DNA from 2 places in the Shewanella sp. SM55 genome. Region 2 is predicted to be linked to the other one. Evidence: predicted binding sites of a transcription regulator. Region 2 holds the regulator's gene; the other holds the start of a gene.
The links. The regulator sigma-54, encoded in region 2, starts transcription at its own class of promoters, with help from an activator protein. The targets are predictions, from matches to a motif close to GTTGGCACGNNNNTNGNNT.

Region 1 (4,186 bases), on a different contig from region 2:
AGCTGGCCAAGATCCTGAAATGGATCTTGCTGTGCGAGTGTATCCAGAAATGGCACGATTTTTACGCCAGACCACACACAGTAAAGTCAATCTGGCTGAAAGTTTAGTGCAATTGGAACAGTTGATGGGAGTTATGGGATATGAGCCAGCGTCATCTCTCTAAGTTACGTGTTCAAGCTGAAAAGAAATTAGCGCAGCTAGGGCAAAAACGCGATGATTCCAGCCTAAGCGTCCAACTAAATCAACAACAAAATCAAGCCTTAGCCCAAATGATATTGACTTATCGTGGTGCGAAAGAGGGCTCAAATGTTTTGCTCTGGCAAAATTCCGCAAGTATGGCGCAAGTGTTAGAGCCTATGCGGGTGAAGTTAGCTCAAAAGGAGGTTTTTCTACAACAGGAACAACTGCGTATTGATCGCCTATGGCGTAAGCAATTAGGGCGTCAGCAAGGTTTGAAGTGGCTTGAAAAACAAACACATATACAAGAACAAGCACAAGTGGCGCGCCGTGAACAGGCTATTGTTGATGATATGGCGGGTTTCTATTACAAGAATAAAGGCCAATAGGCGCTGTGTCATTACAGCTGAGAGCCACCTTTTAAACTATGTCCCATTAGCGAGGGCTTTGGTAACTCTCAATAATTCAGTTTGATTAGCGTTTGGCACCGTAATCAATTTCATGGTGTTGGCCATCTTGATTCAGGATACGGTTAATCGTTTCTTGCTGTATTACGAGCAATCTGCCGTTGGTTTCATTGGCTGTTTGGCTATCTTTAACTAAGAGCTGCAAGTTGTCCCATGACATTTTTATTTGCGGTCTTAGGTGATCAGGTAGCGCCGTGATTAAGCGTCTCATGCCACTATTGTCACTATTAAAACCTAGTGTCGCGAGATTTTCGCTTCGCTGTTTGGCTCTCAAAGCTAACTTGTTACACAGCGCAGTTTGACGCTCGTTATGGGCTAAGAGCGCATCATTATCCCTGCGTTGCATTAATTCACGTTGGTGCTTAAGCATTGATTTTAATTGACTATATCCATCAAGATCTTGACGAATATCGCGAATTAAACTTTGAACAAGTTCGCGCTTATTTACTTGACTATTATCCATGCTGTATCAATATCTTATCTGCAATTTTATCTAAGCTCAGCTCAAAGCTGCCATTACTTAAAGCCTGACGTATAGCAGCAACTTTATCTGTGTCAACGTCGGAGATGGTATGTAACTCTTTCTGGGTTTGTTCTAACAATTGCCAGTCGTGACTAATATCTTGTCGTGTTGGCGTTGATAGATTTTCTGATTCAACGGGCTTTCTGGGCGTATTAGCGCTCTTACTCGTGCTGAACTCAGTGCTCAAGGCACTGCTAATTTTATTAATTTCCATAGATGTTCATCGTCATAAATGGCTAGATATTAGATATAGGCGACCTAAATAGGATAAATCTAAAATAAATTTTTAAATTTATCCTAAGGTGGCTTAAATGTTAAAAACGGGTTTCAACTCTCCCCTTAGCTATGGGGTAGGCGGTAATGATTTTCCCTGAACTACTATTCCTCACTCTAATGGCATCACCTTGTTTACCCGCATCCATAGCAATCCCAATCATATTGGCATAAAAGGTGGCACTGACTGCTTCGATAATCACTTCATCTCCTATGCTCACGAGTTCTGGTGCACTTAAATTGCTTGCTCTTATGGGTTTGTTTTTGATTATTTTTCTGGCAACCGCTTGCCCTAAAATGTGTTTTTCATCAGTAATAATGTCTTGATCTGATGCAGTTAAGGGCAGCATTTGCCATTGTAGATTTTCTGATGTGACAACTTCATCTCTCTTAAGCGTTTTGTTGGCAACAGGAATGTAGGCGCTGAGAGCAACCTTGGCCCGAACATAGAGTGACCAGCCTTCAGAGGCACAGCTTATTTTTCGTTGGATCCGACCGAATGGGAGCCCTTTAGCAGCCTCGACTTGGAGCGCCGTGCTACACGTTTTTAGCTTGGCTGTGCTGGAAGGAATGTGCAGTGTGATTTTTTTGCTGACTTTTTTGATCTCTTGCGATTGTTGCCACTTAGCTATCTCTGCGGCTACGGAGTTTGTCATTTGCAGAGATATTTGTTCTGTCGCCGTGATCTTCCCTCTCGCGTGCACATTGAGCGGAAGTAACCCTATGCTCAGTAAGAAAGTGAGGGAAAAGAACTTTCCGTATATCGATAGCAATTTCATTTAACCAACTGTTTTATATGGATAAGTATATTGGCATGCTAATTGTAAGCTGCTCGACCATCTAAATTAATTACGCATACAGTACTAGGAGTTGAGATGGCTATCAACCTTGATAAAGCATTAGGAATACATCCTCAGACACTCGATTTTAGAGTGGAGAGAAGCAAGGTATTAGCGAGTAATTTAATCAATGCCGAAACTCCGGGGTACAAAGCGAGGGATTTGGATTTCAAAGCGGCCATGAAGCAAGTTGAAGCAGGCATGCAGATGAATCAAGAGTACAGCCTCGCTTATCGCATGCCTTATCAAAATTCTGCCGATGATAATACCGTGGAACTCGGTAAGGAACAGGCAAGATATTCACAGAATGCGATGGATTATCAAACGAGTTTGACATTTTTAAACATGAAAATAGCCGGTCTAAAGTCTGCTATTGAAGGTCGTTAGGAGCCTGTATGTCATTTGGCGATATTTATCAAATAGCGGGTGCTGGCATGAATGCTCAGACCATACGTTTAAATACGGTCGCGAGTAACTTAGCTAACGCTGGAACTGCCGCCGAAAACCCTGAGTCGGCCTATCGAGCATTAAAACCCGTATTTGCGACTATTTACGATGCGACTCAACAAGGTGCGATTGGTGCTTCGATTGAAGTGAGCGACATAGTCCAAGCGGATGCCCCATTGGATATGCGTTATGAGCCGAATCATCCCTTTGCCAATGAACAAGGTTATGTTGCCTACTCTAATGTGAACACGATTGAAGAAATGGCTGACATGATGGCGGCAAGTCGTTCATTTGAAACCAGTGTTGAAATCATGAATCGTGCGCGTTCTATGCAGCAAGGTTTATTGCAACTAGGGAATAAATAGCAATGGAATTGGCTCGCTCTGGTAACAACTCGATTCAGAATCCTGCAGGTGCATTAACGGCACCAGGGAATGATGCTGCGTCATTAAAGAATGAATTTATGACCTTAATGATTGCACAAATCAAGAATCAAGATCCCACTAAACCGCTTAACAGTGCTGAGTATATCTCTCAATTAGCGCAGTTTTCGCAGGTCGAAAGCTTAGAGGGAATGCGGAAGAATCAATCAAGCCAAATGGTCATGATGGAAAATTTGGGCATAGTACAGTCGGCATCTTTGATTGGTAAGAATGCCATGGTGCCTGTGTCTGAGTTTCAGCTCGATGGTGAAGCGGTTGAAGGCAAAGTGTATTTAGAGAATGCAGCTGAAGGCTTAGATCTTGAAATTATCGATGCACAAGGTCAGGTCGTTAGCACTATTCAACTCGGTGCTCAGGATGTTGGTGATGTTCGGTTCTCTATCGATCCTGCTGAGCTGGGGTTGTCTGCAGGCCAATATGAAATCAAAGCTAAGGCGACACTAGGTGAAAATAGTTTAGTTGCGCCAACGTATATTAAGGCACCGATCGAGAGAATCCATTTCTCCAGTGCATCCGGCATGATGATGGCTGAAATGGGCCATGGTGTTGGAGTTGTTTCTGTGCTCAATATTTCTGAAGTTTCTTAAATTATTTTTATAGGATATTAAGATGTCATTTAACATAGCTTTAAGTGGTTTACAGGCGACGACTCAAGATCTCAACACTATCAGTAATAACATTGCTAACGCATCGACGAGTGGGTTTCGCGGTGGCCGTAGTGAATTTGCATCCATTTATAATGGTGGTCAGGCGGGTGGCGTTGGCGTGATGTCAACGAGCCAAAACTTCTCTAAAGGTGGCAGCTTAACTTATACCGGTCGTCAGCTTGATATGGGGATCCAAGGCGAAGGCTTTTTTGTTCTCAAGGGGAATGATGGCGGCGCCATGTATGCTAGAGCAGGGATGTTCCATAAGGACAATCAAGGCTTTATAACCGATCCAGTCGGTAATCGTTTACAGGGATATTCTGTGAATGCGACGGGAAGATTGCAAACTGGCAATGCGGGTGATTTACAG
Region 2 (4,186 bases):
TAAAGCACAATGGCAGCTCAGGGCAGATCAGGGCAAGCTAAACAAGGAAACTGGCAAGGTTGTATTAGAAAATAATGTTATTATCGATGCCATTAGCCCAGAAGAACCGATTCAGACCTTGTCCACCAGTTATCTGGAACTCGATCTCAACACTATGATAATGACCTCTGACCGTACCATTTACGTCACAGGGAAAGATTTTAATATTCAAGGCCAAGGCCTTTATGCCGACCTCAACGCGCAAGAAGTGCAATTGACCAGTCAGGTAGTAGGAACATATGAAGCAAAATAACATATTACTTGCCAGCCTAATGCTAATTATGAGCATGAGTGCTTTCGCGAAAGTGGGCGACTTAAAGCAAGAAGTCAAAATTAAAGCTGTGAGCCAAACTGCGGATATCAAAAACAACCAGATCATCTTCTTTGGTCCGGTGGAAGTTACCCAAGGCTCAATAAAAATCCAAGCAAATGAACTGCGTGCATTTTCCGCTGAAGGTGAAAATAGCAAAACTTTAGTCGCCACAGGCAACCCTGCTACGTATAGCCAGATATTAGACGATGGCCGTCCTGCATCGGCGAGCGCGAAAGAAATTCGTTACGATATGGCAAGCCGCACCTTAACTCTGAAAGGTATGGCGTCATTAGATCAAGCGGGTAGCCAAGTTACAGGCAATTTAATCCGCTATAACATGATTCAACAGAAATTGATGGCCGAGAGTACTGGCAGTGGTGACGATCGCGTGATCACTATTATTCAGCCAGAAAACTATCAAGATGATGCTAAATCAGATGCTCCAGCGGATAAACCTGTAAAAAAGCAGGACTCTAAATGACCCAAATCACCTTAAGAGCACAAAATCTGGCAAAAAGTTACAAGAGTCGCCAAGTGGTTAAAGACGTCAGTCTGACGGTAAAAACCGGTCAAGTCGTTGGCCTACTCGGTCCAAACGGTGCCGGTAAAACCACGACCTTTTACATGGTTGTCGGGCTAGTGAAGAGCGATAAGGGGCATATCTTTATCGACGATGATGATTTAACCGCAGATCCTATGCATCTGCGTGCCCGCAAAGGCATAGGTTACTTACCGCAGGAAGCCAGTATCTTTCGTAAGCTAACTGTTCATGACAACATCATGGCCGTACTGCAAACTCGTAAAGAACTTAAAAACGAAGAACGAGAAGAAGAACTAGAACATCTGCTCGAAGAGTTTCATATCACCCACATCCGTGACAGCCAAGGCATGTCATTGTCGGGTGGCGAACGTCGTCGCGTCGAAATTGCGCGGGCTTTAGCCGCTAATCCTAAGTTCATTTTGCTCGATGAACCGTTTGCCGGCGTCGATCCTATTTCGGTTATCGACATCAAGAAGATTATCGAACAACTCAAAAGTCGCGGCCTTGGCGTACTGATCACAGACCATAATGTCCGCGAGACATTAGATGTATGTGAACATGCTTATATTGTGAGTCACGGAAACCTGATTGCCGAAGGAACTCCAGCAGAGATCTTAGACAATCAGCAAGTTAGGGCTGTGTACTTAGGTGAACAATTCAGGCTATAGTTAATCGAGCGAAGCCAATGGAGGCAATTTATACCGCCATTGGGCTTCACTCAAAATGATAATAAGCGACCTCATCCAACAATAATAACGTAGGGATCAGCGGTAACATGAAAGCGTCACTCCAGCTCAAACTGGGTCAACAGTTAACCATGACGCCACAACTACAACAGGCTATACGTCTGTTGCAACTGTCGTCATTAGAACTGCAGCAAGAGATCCAGCAAGCATTAGATTCTAATCCCCTTCTCGAGCTGGAAGAGGATCAATTCGACGCCACTAAAACCCCTGTAAACCAAACGCTATCCGATACGGATTTCAGTGAATCTAGCACTCTGCCACCAGAAAAAGACAGCTCCACCATAGATACGGCAGAGTCGCTAACCAAAGAATCCATGCCCGATGAGCTCCCCATGGACACCACATGGGATGAAGTGTTTACCGCCTCCCCAAACTCAGGCCCCGGCGGCAGTCGTGAAGACGATATGCCCTTCCAAGGCGAGACCAGTGAAGGTTTGTACGAACACTTAGAATGGCAAAAAAACCTCACGCCGTTTTCTGAAACCGATTTAGCCATTGCCACCGCCATTATTGATGCCATCGACGATCAGGGCTATCTCACCCAAAGCACTGAAGAAATTCTCGAAGCCATGGGCAATCCTGAAGTTGAGCTTGACGAAGTCGAAGCCGTACTCAAGCGTATTCAGCATTTTGATCCCATAGGCGTTGCCGCCCGCGATTTAAGTGAATGCCTGCTGATCCAACTGTCGCATTTCGCCGCTGATACTCCCAACCTAGAAAACGCCCGTATGCTGATCAAAGATCATTTAGATCTGATCGCCGCCCGTGATTTTAGGTTATTGATGCGTAAGACTAAATTAAAAGAAGATGAATTAAGGGATGGTATAGCACTTATCCAAACCCTCAATCCTCGCCCAGGTTTGTTGATCACGCCCAATAATGACGAATACGTTATCCCAGATGTGTCTGTGTCGAAGAAAAATGGCCGCTGGGTCGTTGAGCTTAATCCTGACTGCATGCCAAAAATCAATGTAAATCAACATTATGCTTCTATGGCACGCAGTACCAAAAACCAAGCCGATAGCCAATTTATTCGCGGCCATCTGCAAGAGGCTAAATGGTTTATTAAGAGCTTAGAAAGCCGTAACGATACTTTGCTTAAAGTTGCTAATTGCATAGTGCAATATCAGCAAGGTTTCTTTGAGTATGGTGAAGAAGCCATGAAGCCTATGGTGCTTAACGATATTGCCGAAGCGGTAGAAATGCATGAGTCCACCATCTCACGGGTCACAACTCAAAAATACATGCATACCCCTAAGGGACTTTTTGAACTAAAATACTTCTTCTCTAGCCACGTCGGTACTGACGATGGTGGTGAGTGCTCATCCACAGCAATCAGAGCCTTTATAAAGAAACTGGTGGCAGCGGAAAACCAGAAAAAACCATTAAGCGATAGTAAGATGGCACAACTTCTGGCAGAACAAGGGATCAACGTAGCCCGCAGAACCATTGCGAAGTACCGAGAGGCTATGCTTATTCCACCTTCTAATCAGCGTAAAAGTTTATAACCTACAGTGGATATCGGAGGACGTTTCTATGCAAATAAACCTAAGTGGACACCATGTCGAAATTACCGAATCGTTACGTGCATATGTAGAAGAAAAGTTTTCAAAACTTGAACGCCATTTCGAACAGATCAATAATGTGCACGTTGTGCTCAATGTTGAGAAAATGCAACAGATTGCCGAAGCGAGAATAAACCTCATAGGTGGTGAAGTTTTTGCTACTTCAGAGCATGCTGACATGTATGCCGCTATAGACGCCCTGATTGACAAGCTTGACCGTCAGGTTATTAAACACAAAGAGAAGTTAACAAAACACTAATAATGGAACTTTGTACCATACTGCGGCCGGAGTGCACTACCTGCGCCACTCCGGGCAGCAAGAAAAAGGTACTGGAACTCATCAGCGACTTAGTCGCTGCCCAGTACCCGACCCTCTCATCTCAAGAGATATTCGAAAGCCTAGTGGCGCGCGAAAAGATGGGAAGCACAGGTATAGGTAACGGCATCGCCATTCCACATGGTCGACTAGCCGATATAGATCAGCCCATTGCCATACTAATTAAGTGTGAAGAGCCGATAGCATTTGATGCTATCGATAAGCAACCTGTTGATATTTTATTTGCACTACTGGTGCCTGCAGACCAATGTCAGCAGCACTTAAGTACCTTGTCTTGCATGGCCGAAAAGCTGAGCGACAAGCAAATATTAAAGCAATTACGCAAGACGCATGATGAAACGGAACTCTATCAGGTAATCACTGGATGAAACTGGTCATAGTGTCGGGCCGCTCAGGCTCAGGCAAATCTGTCGCCCTTAGGGTACTCGAAGATCTCGGCTATTATTGTGTCGATAACCTTCCCTTGCCATTGATTGGCAGTTTGCTTGAGCAACTCAAAGGCAGTAACGATCTCGTCGCCATCAGTGTCGACGTGCGTAACATGCCTGAGCAGGATAAGGTCTTAGTAAAACAACTCGCTAGCCTACCTCCAGATACTGAGTTAACGAGCTTCTTCCTTAACTCCAGCGATAAAATTCTGCTCAA

Region 1: a site for sigma-54 is predicted at 2,249-2,267, ahead of flgB (flagellar basal body rod protein FlgB). Genes of this name have one in related genera too.

What each region holds. Positions count from the first base shown of each region.
Region 1 is NZ_JAKKRS010000011.1:98,222-102,407, forward strand. It holds gene L5L91_RS14555 (FliI/YscN family ATPase) at 1-163, shown strand, start outside; gene L5L91_RS14560 (hypothetical protein) at 141-566, shown strand; gene L5L91_RS14565 (flagellar protein FlgN) at 652-1,107, opposite strand; gene flgM (flagellar biosynthesis anti-sigma factor FlgM) at 1,100-1,381, opposite strand; gene flgA (flagellar basal body P-ring formation chaperone FlgA) at 1,482-2,096, opposite strand; gene flgB (flagellar basal body rod protein FlgB) at 2,316-2,666, shown strand; gene flgC (flagellar basal body rod protein FlgC) at 2,675-3,091, shown strand; gene L5L91_RS14590 (flagellar hook assembly protein FlgD) at 3,094-3,756, shown strand; gene flgE (flagellar hook protein FlgE) at 3,779-4,186, shown strand, end outside.
Region 2 is NZ_JAKKRS010000015.1:14,279-18,464, reverse strand. It holds gene lptC (LPS export ABC transporter periplasmic protein LptC) at 1-292, shown strand, start outside; gene lptA (lipopolysaccharide transport periplasmic protein LptA) at 279-833, shown strand; gene lptB (LPS export ABC transporter ATP-binding protein) at 830-1,561, shown strand; gene L5L91_RS17180 (RNA polymerase factor sigma-54) at 1,669-3,147, shown strand; gene hpf (ribosome hibernation promoting factor) at 3,176-3,463, shown strand; gene ptsN (PTS IIA-like nitrogen regulatory protein PtsN) at 3,466-3,909, shown strand; gene rapZ (RNase adapter RapZ) at 3,906-4,186, shown strand, end outside.